4 regions of the Halomonas hibernica genome follow, and region 4 is predicted to be linked to each of the others. Evidence: predicted binding sites of a transcription regulator. Region 4 holds the regulator's gene; each other region holds the start of a gene.
What was found. The regulator FNR, encoded in region 4, switches genes on or off when oxygen is low (the NO sensors DNR and NnrR bind a similar motif). The targets are predictions, from matches to a motif close to TTGATNTANATCAA.
Positions count from the first base shown of each region.

Region 1: the regulator FNR is predicted to act here: its motif matches at 3,547-3,560, upstream of kdgD (5-dehydro-4-deoxyglucarate dehydratase).
Region 2: the regulator FNR is predicted to act here: its motif matches at 6,019-6,032, upstream of FKN99_RS10965 (1,4-dihydroxy-2-naphthoate polyprenyltransferase).
Region 3: the regulator FNR is predicted to act here: its motif matches at 2,337-2,350, upstream of dsrO (sulfate reduction electron transfer complex DsrMKJOP subunit DsrO).

Region 1 covers NZ_VIFN01000007.1:85,039-93,147, reverse strand. Annotated here, with positions in the region: gene FKN99_RS12030 (tripartite tricarboxylate transporter TctB family protein) at 1-73, shown strand, start outside; gene FKN99_RS12025 (tripartite tricarboxylate transporter permease) at 91-1,650, shown strand; gene garD (galactarate dehydratase) at 1,631-3,199, shown strand; gene kdgD (5-dehydro-4-deoxyglucarate dehydratase) at 3,626-4,537, shown strand; gene FKN99_RS12010 (Bug family tripartite tricarboxylate transporter substrate binding protein) at 4,588-5,532, shown strand; gene FKN99_RS12005 (tripartite tricarboxylate transporter TctB family protein) at 5,540-6,073, shown strand; gene FKN99_RS12000 (tripartite tricarboxylate transporter permease) at 6,076-7,563, shown strand; gene FKN99_RS11995 (enolase C-terminal domain-like protein) at 7,575-8,109, shown strand, end outside.
Region 2 covers NZ_VIFN01000006.1:81,501-89,609, forward strand. Annotated here, with positions in the region: gene FKN99_RS10930 (ABC-F family ATPase) at 1-137, shown strand, start outside; gene FKN99_RS10935 (cell division protein ZipA C-terminal FtsZ-binding domain-containing protein) at 180-785, opposite strand; gene FKN99_RS10940 (alkene reductase) at 953-2,071, opposite strand; gene FKN99_RS10945 (hypothetical protein) at 2,300-2,671, opposite strand; gene FKN99_RS10950 (sulfite exporter TauE/SafE family protein) at 2,816-3,556, opposite strand; gene FKN99_RS10955 (transglycosylase SLT domain-containing protein) at 3,568-4,248, opposite strand; gene FKN99_RS10960 (antibiotic biosynthesis monooxygenase family protein) at 4,685-4,987, shown strand; gene FKN99_RS10965 (1,4-dihydroxy-2-naphthoate polyprenyltransferase) at 5,014-5,940, opposite strand; gene FKN99_RS10970 (DoxX family protein) at 6,093-6,593, shown strand; gene FKN99_RS10975 (isochorismate synthase) at 6,610-8,004, shown strand; gene menD (2-succinyl-5-enolpyruvyl-6-hydroxy-3-cyclohexene-1-carboxylic-acid synthase) at 8,010-8,109, shown strand, end outside.
Region 3 covers NZ_VIFN01000004.1:3,681-11,789, forward strand. Annotated here, with positions in the region: gene FKN99_RS07720 (SulP family inorganic anion transporter) at 1-287, opposite strand, end outside; gene FKN99_RS07725 (TIGR01244 family sulfur transferase) at 295-741, opposite strand; gene FKN99_RS07730 (MBL fold metallo-hydrolase) at 762-1,676, opposite strand; partial or broken gene FKN99_RS18120 (transposase) at 1,844-2,062, shown strand; gene FKN99_RS07735 (YgaP family membrane protein) at 2,067-2,141, shown strand; gene dsrO (sulfate reduction electron transfer complex DsrMKJOP subunit DsrO) at 2,434-3,210, shown strand; gene nrfD (NrfD/PsrC family molybdoenzyme membrane anchor subunit) at 3,194-4,423, shown strand; gene FKN99_RS07750 (molybdopterin dinucleotide binding domain-containing protein) at 4,416-7,511, shown strand.
Region 4 covers NZ_VIFN01000004.1:138,280-146,388, reverse strand. Annotated here, with positions in the region: gene FKN99_RS08340 (heavy metal translocating P-type ATPase metal-binding domain-containing protein) at 1-71, shown strand, start outside; gene FKN99_RS08335 (sulfite exporter TauE/SafE family protein) at 68-793, shown strand; gene hemN (oxygen-independent coproporphyrinogen III oxidase) at 878-2,305, shown strand; gene fnr (fumarate/nitrate reduction transcriptional regulator Fnr) at 2,368-3,120, shown strand; gene ttcA (tRNA 2-thiocytidine(32) synthetase TtcA) at 3,107-4,018, opposite strand; gene FKN99_RS08315 (3'-5' exonuclease family protein) at 4,190-4,840, opposite strand; gene FKN99_RS08310 (putative nucleotidyltransferase substrate binding domain-containing protein) at 4,849-6,663, opposite strand; gene FKN99_RS08305 (DUF4212 domain-containing protein) at 7,398-7,658, shown strand; gene FKN99_RS08300 (sodium:solute symporter family protein) at 7,665-8,109, shown strand, end outside.

The sequences.
Region 1 (8,109 bases), on a different contig from region 4:
CATCAATGCTGTTGTCGCTCCTACGCTGGCTTGGTTTGTGCTCGCCAAGCTATTCACCATCACACTGCCATAACCGACGCGAGTACCGCCATGGAATTTTTGTCAGTTCTCGATTTTACTTTTTTTCTACTCGTTGGATTTGGCACCCTTGTAGGTATCATTTTCGGCGCGATCCCAGGCATGACGGCTACCATGGCCGTCGCTGTCTGTCTGCCACTTACCTATGCTTTGGGGTTGAACCATGGCTTGGCACTGTTGCTGGGCCTCTATGTGGGCGGAATTTCAGGCGGTATGGTACCAGCGGTACTTCTGAATATCCCCGGTACGCCTTCTTCGATAACCACCACCTTCGACGGCTACCCTATGGCGCGTAAAGGGGAGGGTGAAAAGGCATTGCGCATTTGTGTCATTGCCTCTGTCATTGGCGGTCTTATTAGCGCAGCCGTACTGTTCCTGTTTGCGCCACTGCTGGCGGATTTTTCGATCAAATTCTCTTATGTAGAGAAGTTCCTGATTATCTTGCTGGCATTGAGCGTTATTGCCTCTCTTTCAAATAGCATGCTGATCGGTATATTTAGCGGCGTCATTGGCGTCTGGCTAAGCCTCATTGGCGATTACAGCATTTCTGACGGTGGTAATGGTCATACGCGGCTGATGTTCGACTTCATGGAACCTTACCTGTTTGAAGGCTTCTCGCTGCTACCGGTGCTAATCGGCATTTTCGGTATTTCCACCATTTTGCTGGAGGCTGAAAAAGGCGTAAAACGCGATGTCGCTGGGCAACGTATTAAAATTGGTAAAGAAGGTGGGTTTTCGCTGTCTATCTTTAAGGGCAGCCTGACGAATCTGACACGCTCTTCTTTTATTGGCACTTTTGTGGGGATGTTGCCGGGCGTGGGTGGCAGTGCCGCTTCCGTTCTCGCCTATACCCAAGAGAAAAACCTGGCACGTAACTCGTCTCAGATGGGCAAAGGAGCGCCACAAGGGTTAATCGCCTCGGAGTCTGCTAATAACGCGCTGACCGGTGGTGCGCTCATCCCCCTGCTCTCGCTTGGCATTCCAGGTGATGCTACCACGGCAGTACTGATTGGCGCCTTTACACTACAGGGAATACAGGTCGGGCCGCTGTTCATCCCGGAAAATCATGAAACATGGTACGTCATGATGACGGCTTTGGTGCTTGCCAATGTCGTGATGTTCTTTTTGATGTTCTTTGCCATCAAGTACATTGCCAAAGTGGTAATGGTGCCCAAGCATATTCTCTATCCCATTATTGTGATGATGTGCGTAGTGGGCGCTTACGCCATTAATTACGGCATCATGTTCGATGTTTGGACTCTGCTTATCTTTGGCGTTCTGGGGTATTTGATTCAGAAAATCGGCCTTGAAATAGCGCCACTAATCATCGGCTTTATTCTGGGAAGTCAGGCCGAAGTATATTTTGTAAAAAGCCTTGAGTCCTTTGGCACCTACTCAGTCTTCTTCACTAAAAGCCCGATTGCGATGGTGCTGTGGGGTTTGATCGCTGCCTCTGTGGTGTTTGCAATCATCATGGGCATCAGGTCTCGTGCTCGCCAAAAAATGGAGCTAAGCCAAGCCTCGGGCCCGCACATCGTTTCAGGAAAACACCATGGCTCAAACAATGACTAATTCGCGCGTAATTAAAGTACATCCGAACGATAATGTTGCCATTGTGATTGAGCAGGGCGGGGTGGCTGAAGGTGTGAGTATCAGCGAGGGGTGTACTACCTTGATGCCTATTCCGCAGGGCCACAAGGTGGCATTGACAGCGATTGCCCAGGATAGCCCAGTGATTCGCTATAACGAGGTCATCGGCACCGCCGTGGTGGCTATCGAGCGTGGCGGCCACGTCAATGAAACCAATGTGCGCTTGCCGACGGCCCCAGGCCTTGACGAGCTCTCGTTGGCCACGCGACAGGCGCCAGCTTCCGAACCGCTCGAAGGCTATACCTTTGAAGGGTTTCGCAATCCGGACGGCGGCGTGGGCACCAAGAACGTGCTGGGGATTACCACCAGCGTTCAGTGCGTGGCCGGCACCGTGGATTACGTAGTCAGTCGTATCAAGCGTGAATTGCTGCCACGCTTTCCCAATGTTGATGATGTGGTCGGGCTCAACCATAGCTATGGCTGCGGCGTGGCGATCAACGCACCGGCGGCGATTGTGCCCATTCGTACGCTAAAAAATATTGCGCTGAACCCCAACTTCGGTAACGAGATCATGGTGATCGGATTGGGTTGCGAAAAGCTTCAGCCCTCGACACTGCTCGAAGATCGCCCGGTCAAAATCTATGAAAACAGCGAAGCCGCCGATCCGGAAGCCAACGTACTGAGTCTTCAGGATGAGAGCTTTGAAGGGTTTGGTGACATGGTCGACGGTATTTTAGCCATGGCCGAGCGCCATTTGGAACGGCTCAACAAGCGCAGTCGTGAGACCTGCCCTGCATCTGATCTTGTGGTGGGTATGCAGTGTGGAGGAAGTGATGCTTTCTCTGGCGTCACTGCGAACCCAGCCGTCGGCTTTGCTACTGATCTGATCGTAAGAGCCGGCGGTAGCGTGATGTTCTCTGAAGTCACGGAAGTACGCGATGCCATCCACCTGCTAACGCCGCGAGCTATTAACAAGGAAGTGGGAAAAGCGCTGATTGAACAGATGGCTTGGTACGATGATTACCTCTCTCAAGGACAGGCTGATCGTAGTGCCAACCCCTCGCCTGGCAACAAGAAAGGCGGGTTAAGTAATGTCGTTGAAAAGGCGCTTGGCTCGGTGATTAAGTCGGGTAACTCGCCCATTGTGGATGTGATTGGTCCTGGTGAGCGCTTACGGCGTAAAGGGCTCACCTTTGCAGCTACACCGGCGAGCGACTTTATTTGCGGGACTCTGCAATTGGCGGCAGGCATGAACCTGCAGGTGTTCACCACAGGGCGCGGAACGCCCTATGGTTTGGCAATGGTGCCGGTGCTAAAGGTCTCTACTAATTCACAGTTAGGAAGACGTTGGCACGACATTATCGATTTGGACGCCGGGCGGATCGCCACGGGTGATGCCAGCATTGAAGACGTTGGATGGGAGCTTTTTCATCTGATTCTCGATGTGGCGAGTGGGCGCAAGCAAGCCGCTGCTGATCGATTGGGTATCCATAACGATCTAGTGTTATTTAATCCTGCACCGGTTACGTGACCCTGAACGCAACGGGGTGGCTACCCGTACAGTGACATTGGACCAATGGAGAGATGCCCTTTATCCCTGTTCAACACGCCTGACTCCAGCAATGCCAGCTGCACTTATTGTATGCCCCAGTGGTTAGGCAATATTTTTACAGCTGTCTGACGGCTGCCTCTCCATGTCTGCTGCTAAAGAACGCTTTGGAAAAAGAAATGTTGAAGTCTATAAATTAACCGGAAGATTTATATGCTGTTGGCGAAATTTAATAGATTTTAGCACAAATATCGGTGCATTAAACTTTAGTCGAGGCGTAGGGTTTTATGCTTGCGGGGATAAGCGTAGTTGTTTAAGTTGTTACTTGTATGATGTATGACAATTATCTGCGCTGCTAGTATATGTTCAAATCCATGTGGGTGGCGCTAAAACCATGAGGGCGTTTACGTGAAGTTTTCTAAACAAGAAGTAACTAAAGCAATTAGTGATGGCCTGTTATCGTTTCCTATTACCGACTTCGACGAAAACGGTAAATTTGACGAGCAGAGCTACCGCCAGCGGCTAGCATGGTTTATCAGTCACGATATTTCTGCTGTGTTTATTGCTGGCGGTACCGGAGAGTTCTTCAACTTGACACTTGATGAGTATCGCGAAATTGTGCGCGTGGCTGTTGAAGTCGTCGACGGAAAGTTGCCTGTTATCGCCAGCGCAGGCCTCAGCGTGGAAGCAGGTAAGGTTTTTGCCAATGCTGCAGAAGCAGCAGGCGCTGACGGTATTCTGCTGATGCCTCCGTACCTGACCGAGTGCCCCCAGGATGGCCTGGTCGAGTATGCCCGCCAGATCTGTGATTCCACCGCCATCAATGTGGTCTATTACAACCGTGGTAACGGCATCATGGGCGCAGAAGCTGTACAAATGCTTGCTGATGCCTGCCCTAACTTAATTGGTCTTAAAGACGGCAAAGGCGACATTCAGGCGCTTAACAAGATCGTCAAACAAGTAGGCGACCGCTTGGTTTACATCGGTGGTGTGCCGACAGCAGAAATCTTTGCAGAAGCTTATCTATCGATTGGCGTTAATACCTACTCGTCTGCGGTATTTAACTTCGTGCCAGATATGGCAGTAACTTTTTATAAAGCACTGCGTGCTGGTAACTCAGACGTTGTTAAACAAATTACGAACGACTTCTTTATTCCATTTATCGATCTGCGTGACCAGAAAGCAGGTTATGCCGTCAGTTTGGTCAAAGCGGGTGCCGATATCGTCGGCCGTCCGGCGGGCAGTGTTCGCGCACCTCTAGTAATGCCTGCTCAAGAAGAGCGCAAACAGCTGGAAAAATTGATTGAGGCAGTAAAGTAATCGCCCGTTGATAAATAGGGCGCTCACGCTCACAGTAACAGGTGGAAATAATGAAAAAGACAATACTGGCTATTTCAGTCGCTACCGCTGCTCTTTCCTCTGCTCTCTCCTATGCGGACTATCCAGAGAAAAACATCGAGTTTATCGTGCCCTGGAATGCAGGTGGTGGTGCCGACAACGTAGTACGTGCGCTGCAGAACCCGGTTGAAGAAGCGCTGGGTACCACTATCGTGGTACGTAACGTTTCCGGCGGCGGCGGCGCGGTGGGTTTCTCAACCGCCGTTAACGCAAAACCCGACGGTTACGTCATGACGATTCCGACCAATGCCACCTTCACTCTAGAAGGTCTGGGCAACGTTGGTTATACCTACAGTGATTTCGAGTACATCGCCCGCGTACTGGTCGAGCCATACGTTTTGGCCGTTAATAGCCAAAACGGCTGGACATCCCTTGAGGAGATGCTCGCAGGCCTTGAAGAGCTTGGCCGTCCCTTGATGGTGGGTGCATCCGGTGTTGGTTCTTCAACGCATGTGATGGCCGTAGCGCTGGCTGAAGAGTTGGGTGCTAACTTCCAGGTAGTACCCTACGACAGCGGTGCTAATGCAGTGACTGCTGCCATGGGTGGTCATATTGACGCGGTCGTTCTGAACCCCTCTGAAGTAGTGTCAGGTATCGATTCTGGTCGGCTTAGCGCCATCGTTACCACTGGCGAAGAGCGTAGCGGTGCCCTGCCAGATGCCCCCACCATGTTGGAAGAGGGCTACGACTTTAACATCAGTCAGTGGCGTGGCGTGGCGGCACCTAAGGGAATCAGCCAGGAAACTGAAGATCGCTGGGTAGAAGCGATTCAAGCTGCCGTTGAAGACCCTGAATTTCAGCGCGCTGCGGAAATGATGGGTTCTGACATTATGCCGCTTTATGGCGATGAGCTCGACGCCTTTGTCGAGAACACCTCTCAGGTAATGATTCAAGAAGCTGAAAAACTGGCTCAGTGAGGAAGTTATGCAGCGGCCTATTGCAGAAGCAACGTTTCATATTGTTCTAATAGGCCTTGTGGGTTACTTCCTGATGGAAAGTTATTCTATCCGAGGAAGTGCAGCCGGCGGCAGCTTGTCGCCGGCATTTTTCCCAAAGGCTATCTGTGTTTTTCTAATCGTTATGCTTTTAGTCTCCTTATTGACAACGATTATTACAAGTGCAGCTCCAAGGATTTCTGAAGGCCCGAGTGACGAAGACATAGCGGCCCCTCAAAAGGGTAGTCTGGTTGTTTCAGTCATTGCCTGGACCGCTGTACTAGGTCTTTTAGTGCTTTATGCGTTTTTACTGGAGCCACTAGGCTACGTCATTACCACCGCCCTAATGATATTTTCCATGGTCTCTGTGCTGGTAATGCTCAATAAGCAGGAACGAAAAGTGACTCCAAAAGGGGTGGCAGGGCTTGCCGGTTTCTCAATCGTAACCTCGCTTGCCATTTTTATGCTTTTCACCAAAGGCTTTAGCATTATTTTACCTACCCTGGGAATCGCCGGAGTTTGATCATGAGTGATTACATTGATGCCCTAGGGCTCGTTTTCCAGGGATACGTCTTACTTGCGATTGCAGGTGGAACCCTGTTGGGCCTCATTATGGGAGCGCTACCTGGACTGACCGCTGCCATGGCGATCGCGCTTTTGCTGCCCTTGACCTTTGGTATGCCACCCGTAATGGGTGTCGGCATGCTGCTGGGTACGCTGTGCGGGGCCATCGCTGGTGGTTCGGTGTCGGCCACGCTTTTGAATATACCAGGCACGCCTTCTTCGGTGGCGACCACGCTTGACGCCTTTCCCATGGCGCGTAGCGGCCAAGCGGGACGAGCGCTAGGCATTGCAATCGTTGCTTCGTTTTTAGGGGGCATATTTAGTGCGGTAGTACTGAGCGTGCTTGCGCCGCCTATCGCTGAATTTGCGCTGCGCTTTGGCGCACCCGAGTACTTCGCGTTGAGTATTTTCGGCTTGGTCATTATCGCCTCGGTTTCCAAAAATCTGGCGAAAGGCCTTGCCGCCGGTCTGATTGGTTTGCTGTTGGCTACGGTCGGCTCGGACCCCATGGTTGGTAGCATGCGCTTTACTTACGGCAACATGTCGCTACTGACGGGGATCAATCTGCTGCCCGCGCTTATTGGTCTGTTTGCCGTCTCACAAGTGCTAGCCGATGTAGTCGACTACTTTAAAACCGAAAAACCCGATACCGCTAGTACACCAGTGGATAAAGCGGCGCCCCGCTGGCTCGAAGTGCTTAAACACTGGAAGGTCGTCCTCAGCAGCTCGGCAATCGGTACAATTGTTGGCGCGATTCCCGGTGCCGGTGGCAGCATTGCATCGTTTCTGTCCTACGATCAGGCCAAAAAGATGTCCAAAACGCCGGAGAAATTTGGCAAGGGCCACTCGGAGGGTATCATCGCCTCGGAATCTTCCAACAACTCTCTGGCTGGTGGCTCACTGATCCCCATGCTAACGCTTGGTGTACCGGGCGAGGCGGCGACTGCCGTGTTGATGGGCGGGCTCATGATTCAGGGCATACGTCCGGGCCCCACGCTATTTGCCGAACAGGGCGCCGTTATCTACGGTATTTTCATCGCCTTTTTCGTGGCCAATATCTTCATGATGCTCTTCCAGTGGTTTGGTATCCGACTCTTTATCAAGATCCTGCAAATTCCGCGTAAGCTCTTGATGGCGATGATACTGGTATTCTGCGTCATTGGTGTCTACGCGGTGGACTCCAATATCTTCAATGTTTACCTGATGTTGGCCTTTGGTGTACTAGGGTACTTTCTGAACAAATACGGCTTTGGCACTGCGCCGGTCATTTTGGGACTGATCCTTGGCCCCATTGCAGAATCAAACCTGCGACGAGCGCTGCTGGTATCAGGCGGGGATTGGTCAGTGTTTATCTCCCGACCGATCAGCTTGGCATTCCTCGTCGTCGCCATGCTATTCCTGGCATTCAGCCTGTGGCAAAACGCTAAACATAAAACGACATCAGCTTAGGGTTAATAACTATGTTTCCTAAAATCAAATCAATGAAAGTGGTGCCTGTTGCTGGGTACGATGGATTTTTGCTTAACTTGAGCGGCGGTCATGCGCCCTGGTTTATTCGTTGCATCGTTATTCTTGAAGATGATGCTGGTAACAAGGGCGTCGGTGAGATCCCCTCTAGTGCTGGTATTCTTAAAGGCTTGGAGCAGTGTCGGGATATCGTTGAAGACTCCACCATCAATAATATCAAGCAAACGCTGAATAACGCCCGCTTGGTGCTAGCCAGGAATGGTCGTGAAGAGCGCGGCCGACAAACATTTGACTTGCGTGTAGCGGTTCACGTCATCACCGGACTCGAGTCTGCACTGCTTGATCTTTACGGCCAAGCGCTGCAACTGCCTGTTGCAGATTTGCTGGGCCAATATGGTCGCCAGCGTGACGAAGTGGAAGCCCTAGGTTATCTGTTCTTGTTGGGGGACCCTGACAAGACTGACCTGCCGTATCCAAAAGCAACGTCGCCTAAAGATTCTTGGGATGAAGTACGCTATCAGGAAGCCC
Region 2 (8,109 bases), on a different contig from region 4:
GTACGCTGGTGTTTGTCAGCCACGACCGTGAGTTCGTGTCGTCACTCGCCACACGCATTATCGATATGCAGCCCGACGGCATTGTCGACTTCAGCGGCAGCTATGACGATTACCTGCGCAGCCAGGGCGTGGTGTAAACAGCGCCATCATCAACGGCTAAGGCACTGAGCGTGAACTTATCAGCCGATAATGGAGGCGTAGGTCGCTTCCGTTACCGGCTGGTGGTGGATATCCAATACATCCGCGTTTAAAAGGCTGCCTACTTCTTTGGCCAGCTCCACATACACGTACATCTGCTGATTGCGGCGTTTGTGCAGCGGTGGTTTAACGATCAAGCTGATACCCCGAACCGCTTCAGTGCCTTGCTCATCCCGGTACAAGTCGGGCAGCTCACCAGGCAAAAAAGCATTCGTGACGGTGATGGGGTTGGCAGGCTGTTGGCCGCTAATCAAAAATACGTGCTTGAGCGAATCATACTGGGCATTATGGCTTTTCAGCCACTCGGCCAAACGCTGGTCAGTGCTCTCTCCCGGCTGATCAAAAAGAATAAACAGCGAATGCTGTTTAAACGTTTGGGCAGGCTTGGCCGCTGGTTCTGGTTCAACGGCAGGTTCAGGTGTTGGCGGGGCTGCGGCGGCTTTAGCCGCTATTTTGCGTGCAATAGCGCGGGCGCGCCGACGCTTATGCCAAGGCACCACAATGTAGATAAAAATAGCGGTAGCAATGCCAGCCAGTAGCAATGAGGCCACAGAAAGTAGTAATACAGTGGTGTTATTATTATCCATCGGCATTCAACCCAGTTTAAAAAGCAGCGGCAGTTATAGCGTTTAAAAGACGTGACCTGGTAATCAGAACTTTTATAGTAACAGCGTTCTAACATGAATATATATGCAAAAAGCACCACACAAGTGGTGCTTTTTGCTGTTATGAACACGCAATTTACGTCGGCGTATTAACCAATACGATCATAACCGTTATCCATAAATGGGTAATCGGTATAGCCTTTCTCGTCGCCACCGTAGAAGGTGGCGTGATCAGGCTCATTCAATGGAGCGTTCTGATAAAAGCGCTCTGCCAGGTCGGGATTGGCGATATACGGACGGCCAAAGGCGGCGGCTTCCGCGTTGCCTGAACCGAGCAGGGCCTCGGCACGTTCGGCGTTATAGTTACCGCAGTAGATCAGGCTGCCGCTAAAGCGCTCACGCATCTGCTCGCGAAAACCGTCTGGGAACTGAATGTCGCCACCGGCCCAGTTGGGCTCGTTAAGATGCAAATAGGCAAGGCCACGTTTGGAAAGCTGATCCGCCATATAGAACGCCATCGCTTCAGGCTCATCGTCGGTTAATCCAAACAGCTCGATAAACGGCGTCATGCGAATGCCAACCCGGTCAGCGCCAAATACGTCAACAACGGCATCGACCACTTCCAGCGGGAAGCGTGCACGGTTTTCCAGCGAGCCACCGTATTGGTCGGTACGCTGGTTAGTGCCGGTGGCCAAGAACTGATTCAACAAATAGGCGTTGGCCGCGTGCACTTCAACCATGTCGAAACCCGCACGCTTGGCACGCACCGCCGCCTGGCGGTAGTCATCCACAATGCCGGGGATCTCGCCGGTTTCCAGCGCGCGCGGTGTGCTGGTGGGGTGCTGGCCTGCGCTACCGTCTTCAAATTCAACAAAACACTGGGCGCCTTCACCTTTAAGCGCACTGGGCGCGACCGGCTGTTCGCCATTGGGTTGCACCATCTCGTGGGAAACACGCCCAACGTGCCAAAGTTGCAGCGCAATTCGACCGCCTTTGGCATGCACCGTATTGACGACCTCCTTCCAGCCCGCTTCCTGCTCATCGGTCCAAATGCCTGGGGTGTAGACGTAACCACGGGCAGTGGGAGAGATATTGGTTGCTTCACTGATAATCAGGCCAGAACCGGCCCGCTGCCCATAGTAGGCTTGCTGCCGTTTGCCAGGCACGCTATCCGGTGTGCGTGCGCGTGTGAGCGGTGCCATGATGACGCGGTTAGGAATCGACAGACTACCAAGTTGGGTCGGGTTAAAAAGTGCTTCAAATGCCATTCAGCTAACTCCTGTTACGTGCACTGCTTTAAAGTGATGACACAATAGACCAGTTTACTAGTAAGCGCCAACCACTCTTCCTTGTGGTTTGTTATGAGGTCGCCAGGCATAAAACAAAACCCCACCTTGATAAAGATGGGGCTTGGAGGACTCATTGATGGCGCCGTTGATTAACAGCGTACCGGGTAGTGACGTGCCTAAGTAACGATGTACCTGAGCGCGATGAACTCAATCTCGCTGCCAAGGCCAGCGCCGTTTAGGAGGTATGACGATTAGCTGAAGGGCATTGTTGAGCGGCAGCATAATCGCGGCTAACTGCCGGTGACAGATAGCGCTATTGAGTACACCGGGGCACTGTTTCAGCAGTAGCTCGCACTGTTGAGCGGCGAGAAAAATTTGCTCGACTACTTGAGGGGCAAATAGCGGTTTGGCCTCTTTGCAGCAGCGGTTAAGTTCTCCGGCCAGCATCGAAAGCATTCCAGTATCCAGCCAGCAGGGCAGCGGGTCGTCCAACCGTCCTGCAATTGAGTGCTGAATCGCCTCGAACGAGGTTCGTAAGAACCCAAGGGTTTGGCGAAGCTGTCGCTGCTCACTGGTCATGTCATTTGCCTGCACTTCGTCAACAAGTCGTCGATAAGAGAAAGAGAGTGTTTCTCATTTTCATCTATCGAGACGATAGCGCCAGTTAATGAAGGTGTCAATAAATGGTATGTGCCTTAATGTACGCACGCCGGAACGGTCAATTTACTGACTCAGCAAATATGCCCCCTGGGCAAAATAGAAAATGCCAATACCGGTCACAATCCAGCGTGTCCATGTACGGAAGTTGGCATCGGTAAGGCGATGTAACACATGTGTACCTACTTGGGTGCCCAGGATAGCCAGCGGCGCAGCCAGCAGTACCATGCCCCAATCCCCAGCACCTAGTGCCAGCGCAGCACTCAGGTAGAAGAGAATTTTAATACTATGCGCGACCACCTGAATCATTGCTTTAGTGGCCACCACTTCACGACGATCCATTCGAGAGCGTACAAAGAAAATATCGATCAGCGGCCCGGACACTCCGGCGGCAATGGTTAACCCACCCGATGCCATGCCGCAAAGCAGCGCGTGGCTCGTTCGGTTGGCGTTGAGGTGGAACCAGCGTTTGGGCATCCACACCAGAAGGGGCATCAAGCCAATTAACAGTGACACCGTGGCGGCATTGGCGCTATAGCCAAGCAACACCAGTAGCCCGGCGGCGCTTATTACGCCTAGCGTCATAAACGCGACCGTTCGCCAGACAATAAAGCGTCGCGATAACCATGCCCGCGACCCGTTAGCGGTAAGCTGAATGGCCCCATGAACGGCCATGGCGCTGGCCGCCGGGAACGCGAGCAGCAGAAACCACATCAGTACCAGCCCGCCCGCCATGCCGAAGATACCCGATAACATCGAGGTGAAAAAAACTACAAAAACAAAGAACGAACCGATGAGTAGGGACATGTTAAAACTTCTTAGCTACGGCAAAAGGGCCAGATCTGATAAAAACGGCGGCATTGAAATTCGGCTTCACAGGCATTGAGCTGGGATTGATAACGGTTTGTGCGAGCGACGATCTGCCGTGCTGCATTGATTACCTGAGGCTTGTTCTGGTACGTGCCACGACGATACCCGCCTGTGCCCTCGTGGTAGGCGTAATAAAGATGCTCAGGGTTGGTTAATGAAATTCCCGCCTGCTGTTGGGAGCGGTGGTTATACCAGCCAATGAAGTCGGTGGCGTGTTTCATGCTGGTGCGCCGCGCAAACAGGCTACCTGCCTGCTCTCGGTACTCTCCCCATACCGGGTCCTGCGCTTGGGCATAGCCTTTTGCCGAAGAGGGGCGGGGGCCGGGGATAAAGCCCAGGTAATACTTGCGGTCAGGACGAATGTGGCTTTTAAAGGAAGACTCCTGCTGAATAAACGCCATTTGTGTCGCAATGGGCGTTCCCCACTTCTCCTGAGAGTCGCGTGCATAGTCGTACCAAGTGGGCTGTTCGCGGAAAATTTCGCAAATATTGCTCTGGTCTTGTGGTGGGTTGGGGGCAAAGGTCGCACAGCCAGAGAGCAACAACACACACGCTAATCCTGCCCAACTGCGCAGTGTTAGCAGTGAAGATGAAAGCGCAGCGTTAAAATTATCAACAGGGCGGAGCATGCAGAATTCCTTGTGGATAACAGCGTCATTGATAACAGGGCTATTGATAGCCGCCAGCATTAATACTGTTTAAGGGCTAGAGTTTATACGTACTAAAATCAGATTGTTATTGGTCGTTAGCGTAAGTTGTGAAATGAGTGACGAAAATTCTAAACGGGATGTTTTTTCCCGATGGGGTTGGAGCTTTTGATCTCCTGCCCGTTGAGCGACCCTGGCTGCTGCCAGCCGCCTGCCGCCCAGGCAACAAGGAGGTTAATCCAGCACTTCAGGCTTGTTGGCATTTGCTGATGTTGGCAGATAATAGAGCGTGGGCACGACCAGCAGCGCAAGCAGCTTTCTTCTAAAGCCTAAGCTGTTCGTTACTTAACGGTGACGTTACCATCTAGTTATCGCCGCGTAACTAACTTGGCAGGACCAACCCAGCAGGAGAGTTGTCATGTATATCGCAATGAACCGTTTTCAGATTGCCCCAGGCCGCGAAGAGGATTTTCTGGAGGTGTGGCGTAAGCGTGATTCGCACTTGAGCGACGTGCCCGGTTTCAAGCAGTTCAACATGTTGCAGGGCGCAAGCCAGGAAGAGCACACCGTGTTTATTTCCCACAGCGTATGGGAGTCGGAAGCGGCTTTCCGCGCCTGGACCCAGTCAGAGGCGTTTCGTAAGGCCCATGCGGGCGCCAAGTCACCGGAAGGTATCTACCTGGGCCCGCCCAAATTTGAAGGGTATGAGGTCGTGCTTTAAGCACGGGGCAAGCGGCTTGGCCTCTCTTAATAGAGCGCCAGGCCGAGTGAGAGCAGTACACTGTAAATCAGTGTCGATAGCGCGGTTTTTTTCAGCATGCCGGTAAGCGTTTCACCGTCGGTAGTGTGGTGTAGCGTTCTGGCAGCGTCTGCTAACGGTTTGGCAACCAGCAGGCAGCTCCAGCTAAGCCAGGGGGCGGGCAGTGCGACCAGATAAATCACGGTGAGCAGTAGCGCCATTGCCAGCAATATCCAGTGGTAGGTAATGGCGTTAGCGCGGCCTAAGCGCACCGCCAGGGTGATCTTGCCGTTGCGCGTGTCGCTTTCGATATCGCGCACGTTATTCACGTTCAATACAGCGGTTGCCAGTAACCCGCAAGCGGCGGCGGGCAGTAGTGTAAGCCCGTCCAGTTGTTGTGCATGCAGGTAGTACGTGCCGAGCACCCCTAACAAGCCGAAGAAGATAAAGACCGCAATATCTCCCAGCCCCCGGTAGCCATACGGCGTGCCGCCCAGCCCTACGGTATACGTGACCGCGGCCAGCAGCGCGGCAGCCCCCAGAAGAATAAAGATGAGAATGGACGTCCACTGATTGCCAAAAGCCGTCAGCAGTAGCAACAGCCCACACAGGGCGGCAACGACCGCCATCACCACCATTCCACCGCGCATAGCGCGAGGGCTCAGTAACCCTGAAGAGACAGCGCGAACCGGGCCTATGCGCTGGTGATCATCCGCCCCCGTCGCCGCATCGCCGTAATCATTGGCCAGGTTTGAAAGCACTTGCAGGGCAATCGCCGTTAGCAGGGCAAGGAGTAGCACGCTCGGATTAAACCCTTGTGCGTGCGCCGCAAGGCCTGAGCCAAGCAGGATAGAGGCACATGCCAAAGGCAGCGTACGAGGCCGGGCCGCTAATAACCAAACCTGGAACGGGCGGTGCTTGTCGGGTTGATCCATTGCTTTGGTGTCCTGGTCGTGATGACGTTAAATGACTAAAAGGGCGTGCGTAGCTATGTATTATTAAGTGCTAAAAAGTAGACCTGCGTCAAAAGAAGCAGCAGTGTCTTATCGCAAACTATTGTTAATCCCTCTTAACAGGAGTTAATTCGATGATCGGCGACTTATTTAGACAAAGCAAATATGCAGCGCTTGTTTGGCTAGCCTTCCGGCTTTATCTTGGGATTACTTGGCTCAGTTTGGGAATCGGCAAACTGACGGGCGGTTTTGATGCGCAAGGGTTCCTGAGTAACGCGGTAGCGAACCCTGTAATGCGGGAAGGGAGCATGGTGTATCCCAACTACGTTGCTTTTTTGGAGCATTTTGCGCTGCCCTATGCGGGTATGTTTAATGTGGTGATCCCGCTGGGGGAGATACTCGTGGGGTTGGGCTTGATCGTGGGGGTGCTGACCTCCTTTGCAGGCTTCTTCGCTATTGTAATGAATATGTCGTTTCTAATGGCGGGTACGGTCTCCACTAACCCGTGGATGATTGCGTTAACCTTTTTCTTACTGGTAGCGGGCGCGAACGCTGGCCATTTTGGGGGAGACCGCTGGGTCTTACCCTATATCAAGCAGAGGCTGGGCATTACGCGCCGCACCCGATTTATCTGAGACGCGGGGCCACTGATTGTCTGAACACATGCGCTGGGTAACAGGCAGCAGCGTCGCTTACGGGTTGGCGCATATGAACAGCCAGAGCGCTGTCGCTGAGCTTATGGACCGGCTTGATACATTGTCTGTGCCGTCCATCCAAGGGGTTATACGCCTGAGCGTGCCTTGCCGCGTTGATAGCCTGATGGGATGGTTGGACGCGCAAACGGTTTTTCCGCGCGGCTACTGGAAAGCGCGTGACGCCGGTGCACCTGAGTACGCGACGCTAGGCATGGTCAGCGCGGTCGATTCGCTTGAGATGCTGCAGGCCGACCTTGCCAAACTCGCAACCTTGCCTGGTGAGCAGCCGGACTATTTCGGCGGCATGGTGTTTGATGCTACATCGCCCGGCTGGGAAAATTTCAAAAATTGCTGTTTCATATTGCCGCGTGTGGAACTTAAGCGCTCACAACAGGGGGCGCTACTGACGCTCAATTTGCGCTTTGACGACCGCTGCGGCGACCTTGAAATAGCCGAAGCCCGCGCCTTTTTAGCCAGTCTCCAGCAAGAACAACCGCTACCCCCTCTGCGTCCGCATGCCTATTTACGTTATGACGCCCCTGCCCAGCAGGCGTGGTCAGCGTGGGTATCCCAGGTGACCCACGCTGATCAGCTGTGCCATACGCCCAAAGTGGTGTTATCGCGAGAGACGCGTTTGGTTATCGCGGACGATGCATCGAAAACGCCATCGCCCTGGGCACTGCTGGACCGCTGGCAGGCAGAGGCGACGGCGTGCTTTCAATTAGGCATTCAGTGGGATGCAGAGACCGCCTTTATCGGTTGCCCACCGGAGCGCCTTTATCAGCGAGAAGGTACGCAGCTGCTAACCGAGTCGCTAGCGGGCACCACTCATCGTGGCGCTGATGCACAAAAGGACCAATACCTTGCCGAGGCACTGTTGGCGGATACCAAAAACAGCCTGGAGAACCAGTGCGTTTATGAGGATATTCTTGCCCGGCTTGAGCCTTTGTCTCGCGTTGTTCAAGCCGGGGAGGCCCATGTTCTCAAGCTGCGCTCTGTGCAGCATATCCGCCGCCTTATTCATGCTGAGCTGCATCACACGGTGACGGACCAGGCGCTGCTTGCCAGTTTGCCGCCTACCCCAGCGGTAGGTGGTGTTCCCCGCGCATCGGCGCTAGCGTTTATCCGCCAGCATGAACGCCACCAGCGGGGCTGGTATGCGGGTGTGTTTGGCCGGGTGAGCCTGGCCAGTACGGAGCTTGCGGTGGCTATCCGGTGTGCTCATATCGGCGCTAATGAAATTCGCCTTTATGCCGGTGCGGGCATTGTCGCGGGCTCTCAGCCTGATGCAGAGTGGCGTGAGCTGGACAACAAAATTGCCGACATTATGTCGCTGCTCAACATGGGGTAATACCAATGACCGCGAACGCCATGCCGCGCGGCTTTCCGCTTCAGCACGCTACCTTTAACCATGTGTGGGCCGCACTGCTGCTTGAGGAGCTTTACCGCTTGGGCA
Region 3 (8,109 bases), 130 kb from region 4:
TGCGGGGCGACGCGACCGATGGCCACCGCTGTCATCAGCGAGACCACTGCCACTGGCCCTACCGCAAGGGTGCGGCTGGTCCCGAAAATCGCATAAACGAACAGCGGAGCGATGCTTGCATAAAGCCCCACCTCGGGGGGAAGGCCCGCCAGCATGGCGTATGCCAGCGACTGCGGGATCAGCATGACGGTCACGATTACCGCTGCCAACAGGTCGCTGGCCAACGTATCGCGTCCATAGCCGGGCAGCCACTGGAGTATAGGTAGATAATGCTTCAGGCTGGCCATAGCACGCTCACGACCCAGAATCACCCTTTGCCTGATGGGCTTGTTGTTCAAGCCTGTCGCGCAAGGGCTCCAAGTCATAGCCAGCCGCATTGGCTGATTCGATCAGCTCGGATACCGGACGCTGCGGGGCGAGTGATAATGCCCACAAATGGGCCACGCGTTTTCCCGTTCGGCAGAAGCCGAGCACGGGGGCCTTTGCAGAATGCAGCACATCTGAATAGGCATCGATGTCCGCCTTTGCGTATTCCCCAGGCTTTACGGGAACTTCATGCCAGGCCATGCCCAGTGATTTGGCCTTAGCCTTGAGGGCATCGGGATCCGGCTGGTCATCACTTTCCCCGCGCGGGCGATTGGAGATAATGGTGCGGAACCCTTGTTCGGCAAGCTGTTCAAGTTCGTCGAGGCGAGGTTGTGCTGCCACGTAAAGGCGATCATCGAGTGGTTTGATATCCATAGGTTACCTCCTTGGTCGCTTTAGGAACGCGCCTCATCATCCCAGGCGGCCCCCGGTAGAGCATCGAGGGGAATCTTCAGGTAACGACGACCATTATCCTCTGGCTCTGGCAGGTCGCCGCCCCGGATATTGACTTGCAAAGCGTGCAGGATCAGTTTCGGCATGGGCAGCTTGGCGTCACGTTCGTTACGCAAAGCGATGAAGCTTTCCGCTGTCGGGCTGTCTTGGAGATGAATATTGGTTTCGCGCTGGACACTCACCGTGCTTTCCCACTCTGGCTCGCGATCGCCGGGCATGTAGTCGTGACCGGTAAAGAGCCGAGTGTCGTCCGGCAGTGCCAGGATGGCCTGAATGGAATCCCACAGTTTGTGAGCATTGCCCCCAGGGAAATCGGCACGGGCCGTACCACCATCCGGCTGAAACAGCGTGTCGTGCACGAACGCCGCATCGCCGATGACGTAGGTGATCGACGCCTTGGTATGGCCGGGCGAGAACATAATCCGGCCTTCTATCTCGCCCACGTGGAAAGTATCGCCCTCTACAAAAAGGTGGTCCCACTGTCGGCCGTCATCCGGAAAGTCGGGCCAGTTGTATATATCCTTCCATAGCGCTTGCACTTGCGTAACGTAAGCTCCTATAGCCGTTGGTGCCCCTGTCTTTTCCTTAAGATACTGTGCTGCCGAAAAATGGTCGGCGTGTGGATGCGTATCGAGTATCCAGTCAACGATGAGCCCCTCCCGTGCGACGTAATCTAGTAACTCATCAGCATGGTGGGTTGCAGTGGTCCCTGACTTCTCATCAAAGTCCAGGACAGGGTCAAGGATGGCACAGCGCCGTGTCGCAGGGTCACTGATAATATATTGAACGCTTGAGGTTCTTTGATCGTAAAAGCCGGCCACGTCCGGCCTGCCTGGTGAGTGTCGGAAATTACGCATATTCTTCCTCATTCTCCATTTTAGTTACAAGCCTAGACCATATTGGAATAACAAGAAAACAATGAAACATGTTTATACAAACATCAAGTAAAAGTGACATCTCCCCCTCTGATTGGGTTGCGCTACACTTTAGATTTCGATCCTACTAGCAAGGAGCACGGACATGCATGAGCGTTAGCACACAACAGTTCATAGGTCTCTTGGGTGAAGCAGATGCGGGGCTGCCTATTAATGAGCCATACCGTCGGCATGGTTTCTCGGAAGCAAGTTATTACTTATGGTGCAGCGAATTGGGTGGAATGAGCTAGCCAGATTCCAAGCGACTCAACGAACTCGAAGTCGCGAAGACAAGATTAAAGAAGCTTTTCACTGAGTCGCTACTGGAGATGATTGCCGCTAGCCACCGGGCTATTTAACTTCTGCCCAGCTTATAAATTAATAGGCATTAATACATGTAAAATTTAATAGTGCCTATTAAGCAAACAAAACCATAGAAAAAGCGCTTGCCATGTTTATTGGGGCAAGCGCTTTTTTACATATGCGCGCTAAAAAATTCCCATGTAACAAGCTAATTACTTAATGCTAGATGAAATTCCATATACAGAACAGCTACTTAGTCATTTAACATTAAGAGAGCATTAAGCGATATATCATAACACATTGACACGTATCAACTTTCTACCTTGAGCAAAGGCGTAATCTAAGGGTATTCCGACATTCGCCCTGCGAATGCCGTTTAATTCGCCAAGGAGGCGCTATGGACGCAATACGTCGCTCGCTCTTGGGTCAAATGGCACGCTTAAGTGCAGGCGCTGCGCTGATGCCGTTTTCAAGCCTTGCCCAAGCTGGCATTAATCAGCAACCTGCCCGCCGCGAAGGCGACCCAACTAAACGCTACGGTATGCTTATCGACTTACGCCAGTGCATCGGCTGCCAAGCCTGTACGGTGTCGTGTCATATCGAAAACGCTGCACCGCTGGGACAGTTTCGCACCACGGTCTCCCAGTATGAAGTACAGCATCAGGAAAGCGGCGAATTAGCCACCTTTATGCTGCCCCGGCTGTGTAACCACTGTGAAAACCCACCCTGCGTCCCGGTCTGCCCTGTAGAAGCCACTTACCAGCAGCAGGATGGCATTGTGGTGGTCGATAGCGACCGCTGCGTAGGGTGTGCCTATTGCGTCAATGCTTGCCCCTACGATGCTCGCTTTATTAACCAACGCACTCAAACCGCCGACAAGTGCACCTTCTGTGCCCATCGTCTAGAAGCCGGACTATTGCCCGCTTGCGTTGAGAGCTGCGTAGGCGGTGCCCGCGTGATTGGAGATATGCGCGATCCTCAAAGCCAAATCAGCCGCATGATTCATGAACATCGCGATGCATTGATGGTGCTACAACCAGAAAAAAACACCCTTCCTCAGGTGTTCTACCTAGGCATGGATGAGCGCTTCACCACGCGTCCTAAGGCCGAGCCCGTTGCGCTCGAAGTACTCGACCCCCACGGTCAGGAGATGGGCTATGAATTCCACCATTGAGCTACTGGCACCGCGCTATGACATCGCCTGGTACCCGTGGGCGGTTCAGTACTTTTTTATGATTGCGGTTTCCTACGCCAGCCTATGGCTAGCCGCCCCAGCACTGGTATTCGGTAAAAAAACCTGGCTGCCTACCGCACGTCTGGCGCTAATCGCTTGCGTTAGCACTACGCTAGTGGCGCCCGTTGCGTTACTCGCGGATTTGCACCAGCCACTGCGGTTCTGGCACTTCTACGCTTACGCCAATAGCCACTCGTGGATGTCGATTGGCAGCGTTGTTCTGCCGCTTTATTTGGTTAGCGTGCTTGGCCTTGCTTGGTTGGCATGGCGGCCCGCGCTGCAGGCACAGTGCGGCACTCCAGGACTCGGTGGCATGCTAGCCACCTGGCTTTCACTGGGCAGAGGCACAACGCCACGAGCAATGGTCGCGGTGGTAGGTCTGGCTGCGCTGGGACTTTCCAGCGGCATTATGCTTTACACCGGTGCGGAACTAGCAATCGTAAAGGCCCGTCCGCTTTGGAACACCGTGTGGCTACCGCCCATGCTGGCGACCACCGGATTTATCGCCGCCTCCGGTCTGGTGTTAGTGCTGAACAGGGTTAGTGGGCTTTGTTCGCAAACCGCTATACGACAGATGCTGTATGTGCTGCTAGTGGCCTGTGCGCTAGCAGGATTGATCGCGCTTAGCTGGTTTTTAGATGGCGTAAATGCCCACGTAGGCTCAGTCGCCACCGCGCTGGAATCCGTGCGCCATAGCGCCTCGTGGCGCAACACTGCCCTCTGGGGAGGCATTACCGGCATCGCGCTGTTTGCCGCCGTGTTGTTTTTATTGACTCGCCCTACCCTGCGCCAGCCCGGGCCGAGCGGCGCTCCAACCTCTAGCCAGCCAGCACTGTTTGCCTGGGCATGGTTGCTAGGCCTCGTCGCCATACACATGGGCTGGATGTTTCGCTGGGTGGTACTGATGGATGTTCAGCATGTGGCGCGCAATAGTGCCGGATTTCACCACTATGGTATTCCCGCCGGCTCTTCCGGCATTTTAGGCATTGTTGGCACCTTCGGTCTCTGGCTCGCCGTTATTCTCCTGATTGAACTGTTTATTCCCTGGCGACAGGCCCAACAAGGCGGCCTTATAGCAATGCCAACCCACGCTGCCCAAGATGCTTCTACTCATCCTCTCACCGCTAAAAAAGGAGCGTCTAGTCATGTCTAAGTCTGCTCAAGACCCGTCACGCCGCCGTTTTCTAAAAGGCGCTGCCGCCGCTGGTGGTGCAGCCACCTTTGCCGTGGGCTATGCCGACCCACTGGCAAAAATGGCCAAGGGCATTACCGGTAGCGCGGGTGAAAAACCCAGGCACAATATTCATGGCAACTCGCTGACCCCAGAATACCGCGTCGATTTAGACACTGGCGAACTCACCTTAACCCCCGGCCAGCGAGTCGCCTTCACTATTTGTTACGGCTGTACTACCCGATGCGGCGTGAGAGTGAGGGTCGATGACACCCTTGGCGAAGTACTGCGGGTATCAGGCAATCCCTACCACCCGCTGTCCGCCGACGACCATTTACCTATGCGTACACCGGTGGCGGATGCACTGCGTAGTGTTAGCGCCTATGGTGAACAGGGTCAGATAAACCGCTCCACCGCCTGCGCCCGTGGCAACGCCATGATGAGCCAAATTACCAACCCTTTCCGAGTCGACAACTGCCTGAAACGAGTAGGTGAACGTGGTAGCCGTCAATGGCAGAAAATCTCCTTTGAGCAGCTAATTGAAGAAATCTGCGAAGGCGGCGACCTGTTTAACGAAGGCCACGTTGATGGACTGCGCGATATTCGCGATCACGACACCCTGATTGACCCTGACAACCCTGAATATGGCCCCAAGGCCAACCAATTAATGGTGATGGAAGCCACTGACTACGGGCGTTCAGACCTACTCAAGCGCTTTACCCTCAATGCCTTTGCTACCCGCAATTATGGTCACCATGGCGCTTACTGTGGTTTGGCTTTCCGCATGGGATCTGGCGCGGTGATGAACAATATTGTCACCAACGCCCACGTTAAGCCAGATATCCAAAACGCACGCTTCATCATGTATATCGGCTGTGCGCCCAGCCAAGCGGGCAACCCGTTTAAACGCCAAGGCCGCTTGATTGCCCAAGCCCGTGCAGCCGGTACGTTGGAGTACGTGGTGGTCGACCCAGCGCTCAATGCCGCCACCTCCCACGCAGCCGACAACAACCGCTGGGTGCCTATTCGTCCTGGGACAGACAGCGCTTTTGCCATGGCAATCATCCAGTGGCTACTCGACAACCAAGGCTATGCTAGTGACTTCCTAGCTCTGCCCGGCCAAGCCGCCGCCAATGCAGCGGGCGAAACCACCCACTCCAACGCCACTCATTTGGTGATTGACACCTATGAACACCCCCGCAGAGGTTATTTTCTTCGCGCCAGCGACCTGGGCCTAGCGGAAGCGGATAACGATGCTGACTCGCCGATGGTAGTCGCCAATGGCGAACTCGCGCTAAGCGAAGAGGTGATGACCGCCGAGCTCTTTGCCGAACGTCCGGTTGAGCTTGCCGATGGCACCACCGTGACCGTCAAAAGCAGCCTGACGTTGCTAAGCGAATCTGCCCACGAGTACGACCTAGACACCTATGCCGAGCATTGTGGCATTCCCAAGGCGACGATTATTGAATTGGCCAGCCGCTATGCCAGCCATGGCAGAAAAGCCGCTGTTAACTGTCACGGCGGCATGATGTCGGGTAACGGTTTCTACGCCGCGTTCAGCGTGCAAATGCTGAACTTACTGGCGGGCAACTACAACATGAAGGGTGGCAGCGCCGTGGGCGGCGGCACTTACAGCGGTACCGGCGAGGGCCCACGCTACGACTTAGCCAACTTTCCTGGTAAGCGCGCACCTCAGGGGGTATTTCTATCCCGCTCGCGCTTCCCCTACGAAAAGTCTTCCGAGTATCAGCGCAAAGTCGCCGCAGGCGAAAATCCTTACCCGGCTAGAGCGCCGTGGCGCTCGTTGGCACCGCCGACACTCACAGAGCACCTACCCTCTGCACTAGATAGCTATCCTTACCCCATCAAAGCGGTGATTGGCTGTATGGCCAACCCGATTTATGGTCAGGCCGGTCTGAAAAGCGTCATTGTCGACAAGCTGAAGGACCCTAAGCGTCTAGGGCTCTTTGTCGCCGTGGATGGCTTTATCAATGAAACCAACCGCTACGCCGACTACATCGTGCCTGATTCCGTGATGTACGAGGTGTGGGGGTTTACTGGCGCGTGGAAAGGCACCCTCGGCAAACTAACCACCGCCTGCTGGCCCGTAGTTGAGCCACGCCAGCAAAAAACCGCCGAGGGAGAACCGGTGTCAATGGACAGCTTCTTTATTGCCGTGGCCAAGCGCCTGGGTCTGCCCGGCTTTGGCGACAACGCAATTCCCGATGCCCAAGGAAATCTGCACCCGCTCAATCGCGCTGAGGATTACTACCTGCGAGCCGCGGCCAATATCGCTTTTCAAGAAGAGCCACTGCCAGAAGCAGATGACGCTGATATTGCTCATGGAGGCATTGCCCCACTGCTGCCTAAAATCGCAAGAACGCTAAAATCTGATGAACGCGCTAGAGTTGCCTATCTCTATGCCCGGGGTGGACGCTTTGAAGATGCCAGCGAGCACTTCATCGGTGAAAAATTGAAATACCAGTGGAAGCAAACGCTGTGTGTTTACAACGAATCGGTAGGCACCAGTATTGATACCACTAATGGCCTGCCCAATAGCGGCGTCCCCTGCCATAAGCTGCCTCAGATGGCGAACAAGCAACCTATGCGCGAGATATTTTCTGAGCAGGAGTGGCCGCTGCTAGCCTTCTCGTTCAAATCCAATCTGATGAACTCTTACGCCATTGGGAGTGAGCGGCTACGTATGATCAAGCCTTATAACCCGATACAAATGCACCGCCAAGACGCCGAGCGCTTTGGTATCCAGCACGGTGATACCATTCGCATAGAAAGCCCTGGCGGAAGCGTTGTGGGATTGGCACTAGTCAGTGAAAGCGTAATACCTGGCGCCCTGGGCATTGAGCACGGCTATGGCCACAAGGATTTAGGTGCCACGCCACATGTCATCGACGGGGTATCCCAGCCGGATATGCCCTGGATGCGTGCAGGTATCAATATTAATGACCTAGGCTTTCAAGACCCCACACGGAAAGTAGATGGCACTTGGCTAGAGCCAATCAGTGGGGCCAGCGTGCGCCAAGGCTTACCAGTAAAAGTTAGACGAGTCTAACCAATGCAGAGCAATAGAATATATACAGCTAGCTTTGCAAATTTGGAATGAAAAAAACAAGGACGCCCTCATGAGCTTCTAAGGGTGTCCGCTAAGGCTGTAGTGGTCAATTAAAACTGGCCAACGGTTTATAGTTAACTCAGTATTTTTTCTCTGCCTGGTTCGGACACTTATCAACTTGACTAGAAACGCAACATTTTAACTGTCACTTATCTGCTAATTGCTGGCGATATGGTCGTTATATTCATTCATGAGTGGGTGCTCGGAGGAATTGTTGGCCTATTAGGCCGTAGCCACAGGCATGATCTTGTGTCATCAGATGACGAGGTTCAAAGGTCCAAAAGTGGTGGAGCCTAAATGCCCTAGATAGGGAACCATCTTTAAGTACACGGCTCATCCAGCCCAGACTCCCATAAGCAGCCAGCACGAATAGTCAGCGAGCTGGTTACAGTGCTGGGCTGGTACTGTGACTTCTCTAGGACTTTGGAGCGTTCGGCTCGTCCAAGGTGTCGTTCAAAAATTGACTAGCCATAGCCTAGAGCTTGCCGATCCTTTCAAACATCCTAAATCAAACAATGAGAGTGTACCTTGTGAGGCC
Region 4 (8,109 bases):
CACACAGGCTATCTACTTCCAACGTATCCACCTCCCATTTATCCACTTCAGCAGTCAAAGGCGTGCCATGAACCCGACCGGGCTTGATCTTCCTCCGCTTATCGCCGCGTTCGTGTTTGGATTGATGGGCGGGGCCCACTGCATCGGCATGTGCGGAGGCGTCATGAGCGCATTAACCTTTGCCATTCCGCCCAGCATGCGTAGCTCGGCGCGTATGGGCGGCCTACTGCTAAGCTACAACTTGGGCCGAATATTAAGCTACATGACGGCAGGCGCGCTGGTAGCCGCGTTGGGCACCGTGCTTTCGCCCTCACTGCTGGCGCGCCAGTTGTTGCAAGGCGTTGCAGCGCTCATGCTGATTCTCATGGCGCTGTATATTGCTAACTGGTGGAAAGGGCTTTTGCGCGTGGAAGCCGTGGGCAAACGATTATGGCGTCACCTTGAGCCCTGGGGCCGACGCTTGATGCCGGTGGTTCATTTCCCCCAGGCATGCGCGCTAGGCGCCATTTGGGGCTGGCTGCCCTGTGGGCTGGTGTATTCAATGCTGGCCTGGAGCCTGGCGACGGCCCGGCCGCTTCAAGGGGCTTTATTAATGGGCGCTTTTGGCCTGGGCACCCTGCCTACACTACTGGCCACAGGACTTGCTGCACGCAAGCTTAAACATCTTATTCGTCACCCCGCGACAAGAACCATCGCTGCGCTCGTCATTATCGGCTTTGCCGTATGGCAGCTTTGGGCACTCAACATGCACTCAGGTGGGCATTCAGGCGGACACTCACACGCCAATCATTGACCTGGCGCAACGCACTACAGCGCTATGTTCTCTAGCCTATCGGTAGCTTTTAAAACGTATTTTCAGCTACCGGAGCGCCTCTTCATGCCTGTATGTGCCACGGCTGTCCCCTCATCCGTTACTGCTACCGCGTCATCCAGCACCCGCTGGGATGAAGCATTGCTGCGCCGTTATGATAAAAGCGGCCCACGCTACACCTCCTACCCGACGGCGCTGGCCTTTCACGAAGGGTTTACCGCCGAAAATGCGACCCAGGCCATTGAGCGCAGCAACGCAAGCCAGCGCCCGCTCTCCATCTATGTCCATATCCCGTTTTGTCGCAAAATCTGCTTTTATTGCGCGTGCAATAAAATTGCCACGAAGAACACCGCCCTGGCCGAGTCGTATCTCTATCGGCTAGATCGTGAGATGGTCCTGACGGCCCGTCATCTGGATACAAAGCGCCCTGTCAATCAGTTGCACTGGGGCGGAGGCACCCCTACGTTTCTTTCACTGGAGCAGATGGGCGACTTGATTGACCGCCTGGACGCACGCTTCGGTCTTTCAAACGCACCAGAGCGTGACTACGCCATTGAGATCGACCCGCGCGAAGCCGATGTTTTAACCCTGCGCCACCTGCAGTCTTTGGGCTTCAACCGCCTGAGCCTTGGCGTACAGGACCTGGACCCACGCGTTCAAAAGGCGATTAACCGTCATCAGCCTCGCGTGCTTACCGAAACACTAATGGATGAAGCACACCGGTTGGGCTTTCTCTCGCTGAATCTGGATTTAATCTACGGTCTGCCCTTTCAAACGGAAAGGAGCTTCGCCAAGACGCTTGAACAGGTGATCGCGTTAAATCCGGCGCGTTTATCCGTGTTTAATTACGCGCATTTGCCTGAACGCTTCAAGCCTCAGCGACGTATCAGCGTGGATGACCTGCCAGGTGCGGATGAAAAGCTTTCGATTCTGCGTACGACCATCGACATGCTGACCGCTGCGGGCTATCAACATATTGGGATGGATCACTTTGCCAAACCCAATGACAGCCTGGCGGTTGCCCAAGCCAACGGCACCCTACAGCGCAATTTTCAGGGCTACTCCAGCCATGCCAGATGCGATCTTATCGGTCTGGGCGTGTCAGCTATTTCCCGAATAGGCGATAGCTATGCGCAAAACCCTACTGACCTGGCTAGCTACGAAGAGAACCTGGATCAAGGTCGACTGGCTACCGTGAAAGGCGTACGATTAAATCAGGATGACCTAATACGAGCCGACGTTATCGAACGTTTAATGTGCGATATGCGCCTGGATTTAGCAGCGGTTAGCCGGCAATGGCAGGTTAACGCCAACGACTACTTTGCCAGTGCGCTGGAAAGCCTACGCACTGCTGAACAGGACGGGCTAATCGTTCGCTTGGATGATACGCTTGAGGCGACGCCAATGGGCCGTTTACTGATTCGCCAACTGGCCATGGCGTTTGATGCTTACCTTCCGGGGCACTCAGGCCAACGCTACTCAAGAATCGTTTAACCGGCGGCATCAACGCCTGCGGTAGATAGCCATTTAGGCAAAAGAGAAACAGGGAGATAGTCATGCTACCCTCGACAAGCCAACGACGCTCGCTTCTTCAAGAAGCACGCTGCCAGACCTGCAGCCTAAGCTCGCTTTGCCTTCCACTAGCGCTTGAGCTTGAAGGCATGGGGCAGTTTGATGCCATCATCAGACGCCGAGCACCGCTGAAAAAGGGCGAAACACTGTTTCGTCAAGGCGACCGTTTTACCAGTGTGTATGCCGTTCGCTCAGGCAGCCTAAAACAGGTAACCAGCGAAGGTAATGGCAACGATCAGCTCACTAACTTCTTTTTGCCCAGCGAGCTTGTCGGATTGGACGGCATTGACGAAGAGCACTACCCAGGCAGCGTGATTGCCCTTGAAACCACCACCATCTGCGAAATTCCCTTTGATCGGCTGGACCTGCTTTCAGAGGAGCTGCCGGAGCTTCGTGGTCAGCTGTACCGCAGTATGAGCAAGGAGCTTCGCGATGACCGGCGCATGATGCGCCTGTTGTCGCGCAAAACCGCCGACCAGCGGCTGGCCAGTTTTCTACTGACGCTTTCAGAGCGTTTTCGGCGTCGGGGTTACTCGCCTTACAGCTTTAGGCTTTCAATGGCGCGTGCGGATATCGGCAATTATCTGGGGCTGGCGGTTGAGACGGTCAGCCGTATCTTGAGCCGTTTTCAGCAGCAAGACGTGGTGGCCGTCTCAGGGCGCGAGGTTAACATCCTCGATATGCAGCGGCTTATAGCGCTTGCTGAAGAGGAAGAGCCGGTGATTAGCTCACGTTAAATGCTTCAATACGCCCCGCCATGAGTGCTTCCTGTTTGGCTTCCAGTCCCGCAAAGTCAAACAGGTCGCGGTCAGCTAGCTGCGAAGGCGCGACGTTAGTGACCGCTTTAAACATGCTTTCCAAACGCCCCGGATACTTTTTGTCCCACTCGGCCAGCATTTCCTTAACGACCTGACGCTGCATGTTCGGCTGCGAACCGCACAGGTTGCAGGGAATAATCGGGAACTCCATCAGGCGCGAAAACTCCGCAATATCCGCCTCTTTACAGTAGGCCAGCGGACGAATCACGACATTCTTGCCGTCATCGGAAAGCAGCTTGGGCGGCATTGCCTTCAGGCTGCCGCCAAAGAACATATTGAGAAACAGCGTTTCCAGAATATCTTCACGATGATGGCCAAGGGCGATCTTGTTGGCGCCGATTTCTTCGGCAAACCCGTAAAGCGACCCGCGCCTTAACCGCGAGCAAAGCGCGCAAGTTGTCTTGCCTTCCGGCGTTTTTTCTTTCACTACCGAGTATGTGTCGCGCTCCAGAATGCGGTACTCCACGCCGAGTTTTTCCAGATACCGGGGCAGTATATGCTCAGGAAAACCAGGCTGCTTTTGGTCCATATTGACCGCCACCAGTGAAAAATTCACCGGCGCATTGCGCTGCAGGTTGCGTAAAATCTCAAGCATGGTGTAGCTGTCTTTACCACCCGACAGGCAGACCATGATCCGATCACCCTCATTGATCATTTGGTAATCGATAATCGCATTACCTACCTCGCGCCGCAGTCGCTTTTGCAACTTGTTGAATTCGCGTTTTTGTTTGGCGTCCTCAAGCGCCGGCTGGCCTTGCAGGTCAGGCGTCGGTGCAACGGTTGCCGCGGCGGGGTCAAAATGATCAAGGTGTTGCATGATATAAGCACTGCCAATGGTAGAAGGAGCAGCCGCTATTCTAACAATACTCCCGCCGTTCACCCAACTGGCAAAATCACGTCGTTACTATGGTCATAACTACGGTCATCACTATGGTTATCAATACGGTTATCAATACGGCCATCGGCACAGGCGCCATTACGCTTGAAGCTAACCCGATTGCGCCATATCACGCTGTAAGCGCATATACAGCAAGGCGCTTGCGGTGGCTTTACCTAACAACCTCTGGGTCGAGATAGCAGGCACTTGCCAGCAGGCCAGCGCCTCGGAAAATGGTTGGGAAGACTCCACTAACGGGTGTAAACGGCGCAATTGGCGTTGATGCAGTTTGGCCACATCGACCTGAACATTAGGCAGCCCAAACCCGAGGTGCGTTCTAAAGGCTCTATTAAGCATGCAAAACTGCTGGTCCAGTTGCCACCCGACCAGCGGCCGGTTGCCAATAAAATCGGTAAACGCATGCAGTGTCTCGGCACAGAGGGGTACCGCCGTGGCGGGATTGTAAAGCCGCTGATGCTGGCGCAGCGCCGTCTGGTCAACCGTTTGTGGGTCGGCAAACGTCGCCACCCACGCCTGGCTTGTGTGCACTTGCTGTTGATTAAGTACCACAGCAGCCACACTTAATACCGACGTTTCACCGGGTATTGATTCGCAAGCCAGCGCCACTAGCTCTTCCCCCATATAGGGCTGGAAAAGCCAGGCGTAAGGCGAATTCGCATAGCGGCGCCGATCTCGCTCACGCTTAAACATTCTGCGCAGCGTTTGCCCCAGCAGTGCCATGCCTTTTTTGCTGCCTTGCATAGCGCTGCTCATGAATACTCTAAATGGTAACGATAGGAGAGGCGCTGTTTAAAGTCTTTAACGATATGTAGCGACTCGCGCAATAAATCGCGCTCAAGTGACGAGAGCTCTTGCACCACCACGTGATTGGAGCGCGCATCGTCCATATCCTGCCCGCTAAGTTGCTGTTTAAGACGCAGCTCGGTCAACAGTGAAAGTGCCTCTCCTAAATCATCAGCTGTGCGCCGTTCAAGGCGGCCATCATCAACCAGTGCCTCCAACCTGCCCAGCGTCGAGGTTACGCTGATGCGCCGCTCAAGCGCCATGGTACGTACACCGTGGACAATCGGAAAAATGCCGCCTTTTTTGATATCGATACCGTGCTGAGGCTTTTTAAGCGAACCAAAAAGCGTCAGCGGTGTTGAAAAACGCAGAGCCGCACGCGCAAAGTAGGAAAGCAGAATTTCATCATGGGCACAGCGCGCAAATAGCGCCTCGCGCACGCTTTCAAGTAAACATGGATTCCCTGCCATTGAATGAGCGTCCAGCATAATGGCAAGTTTCATTAAACTATCGCCATCGCGCACGTTGGCCCATTGAGCAATACGCTTCTTCCACTGAGAAACGCTGGCAACCCACTCGGGGTTAGAGACCATAATATTACCAGGGCACGGCGGGTAACCCAGTTTTATGAGCGTCTCGGTTAAGGCCTGCATATCATCGGCGACACTTGGCCACTGGGCGTCGTCGTCTAAAATCAGACCATTATCCTGATCCGTTTTCAAAATTTGCTCGCCGCGCCCTTCACTCCCCATCACCATCAGGCAGCTATGCTGATGATGCTCCTCATTGATAACAAAATCCCAGGCCTTGCTCATAATCCGGCCATTCAAGGCCGCCAGCAGGTCCATGGCAAAATTAAGCTTAACGCCTTGTGCCATCAGGGCTGTGACAAGTTCAGGGGTGCGATGACTAGCAACTGCCAACGTTTCCAAGTCATCAGCCTGCTCCACCTGCAGACTAACAACGTAACTTCGGCTGGAAAAATAACTCAGCACATCCGTCAGCTCGACCACGCCTTTTAACGCGGCCTGCTCCATCACCACAACGCGGGTAACCTTGTGCCGAGTCATTAACACCAGGGCTTCAAACAGGTACTGCTCAGGCGTTACCGTGACAAGGGAGAAGTGCGCCACCTGACCCACCAGAGTGGCTGACGTGAAGCCGCTCACGACCAGGCCATTGAGCAAATCGGTTTTCGTCACCATGCCAAGCTTGCCTTGGGTTTCCACCAGCAGGCTGTCAGCATGGCTTTCGTTAAGCTTTTCAACCGCCCCGGCAATAGTGGTAGAAGCATCCATCAGTAGGGGCGCTCGCATACATTCACTAATGCGGGCCAGCATAAAGCCTGCCATGGTGACGCCACCGTCGGCGCGCTTTTCTGTCAACAAGCGCGCCTTGTGAGCAAGTGACTGCCTAAAGAACTGCTCAAAAGGAGGGTACTGGCGACACAGCTGGCTAAACAGGAGGCTGGGCATGGTGTAGCAAAGGCACTCCTGCTCAGCCTGAAAGCGGTAGCGGCTTTTTCCGTTCAAGATGCTAATGGCGCCAAACAAGTCCCCTGCCGTGTAGTGCCCAATGTGAGCACTTGCCGCAGGCAAGGAGGGATCTATCTCAGCGACGTCTCCCTTATGAATAAGAAAAACGTAAGCACCCTGCTCGCCCATTTCCAGGATAATGTCATCGCGGTCAAAATAGGCAAGGTCCATGCCTCGACGAACATGCTCGCGCCCCGTGTCATCAAGCAAGGTAAATGGCAGTTGGGACAGATCAACATCAACCATGGGCATGTCCTTACACGACAAAAGAAAAAAGCGACGTCCGTAAAATTGGAAGTACGTCAATCAACGGGTGAAGTACTTCTTTCTGGTTTACGGTGCTTAAGAGCCAGCCTACTACTTTTTATTAATAACGGTAGCGTCAGACGACTGCCTAGCATAAGTCCTTCTCAATAAAACAAGCCAACTAACCCAAACAAGCCTGTACAAAAACCTGCCACTAAAAACCTTCCACCAAGAAACACATACTACTCTATATACCTTTATCTATTATTCCAACGTCGCCCCGACGTTGGTTTAAACGACTAAAGTAGCACCTCCCTAGCAACTAACCGTTAGCATTGAACGCTATTTTAAAGTAGCAAATATTATCTTTTAACCAAACCCTAGACCATCGTTCAACTAACGGGTAGTCTGCTGAAAAAATATACGTAAAAACGCTAATATTCAGCCATTTGAAACACTTTATTTAGTCTACAATAGATAGTGATACCAAAGTCTGGGATTATTTTTTAGCGATTATTGTTCAGTATTGACAATGCATCATTCAGGGTAATTGCACAGCGCTAACCAAAACTTACCAAAACCTTATAAAACGCTTGTATCAACGGTAATAACCAATAACCAACCAAGAGGCAAGACCAAGCGGTAGGTAGTTTTAGCGTGCCATTACCCTGACATGCTAAACGCTATTCCTGGTGAACTTTCCAAACCTAAAAACACAAGTGGAGAGCAACACAATGGCAGATGACAAATCCAATGCTGCGGAATACTGGAAAGCCAACGTTCGTTTAATTACCGGGTGCCTTATTGTGTGGGCGTTCGTGTCTTACGGATGTGCGATTTTGTTTAGACCGCTTCTAGCAAGCATTCACATAGGGGGAACAGACCTGGGCTTCTGGTTTGCTCAGCAGGGCTCGATCCTTACCTTTATTGCTCTGATCTTCTTCTACGCCTGGAGAATGAATCAGCTCGATAAGAAATTTGGCCTTGAGGAGTAAGTCAGAATGAGCCAATTTGCAATCAACCTGCTTTTTGTAGGCGCCTCCTTTGCGCTCTATATCGGTATCGCGATATGGGCGCGCGCGGGCTCCACAAAAGAGTTCTATGTGGCTGGCGGTGGTGTTCACCCGATCACTAACGGTATGGCCACAGCGGCCGACTGGATGTCAGCGGCCTCGTTTATTTCCATGGCGGGCCTGATCGCCTCTGGCGGTTACGCCAACTCAACCTACCTGATGGGCTGGACCGGCGGCTTCGTTATTCTGGCTATGCTGCTCGCTCCCTACCTGCGTAAATTCGGCAAGTTTACCGTTCCAGACTTTATCGGTGAGCGCTTCTATAGCCGTACCGCTCGGGTCGTCGCGGTTATCTGCCTGATTATCGCATCGGTTACTTATGTAATCGGGCAAATGACCGGGGCTGGCGTTGCCTTCTCACGCTTTCTGGAAG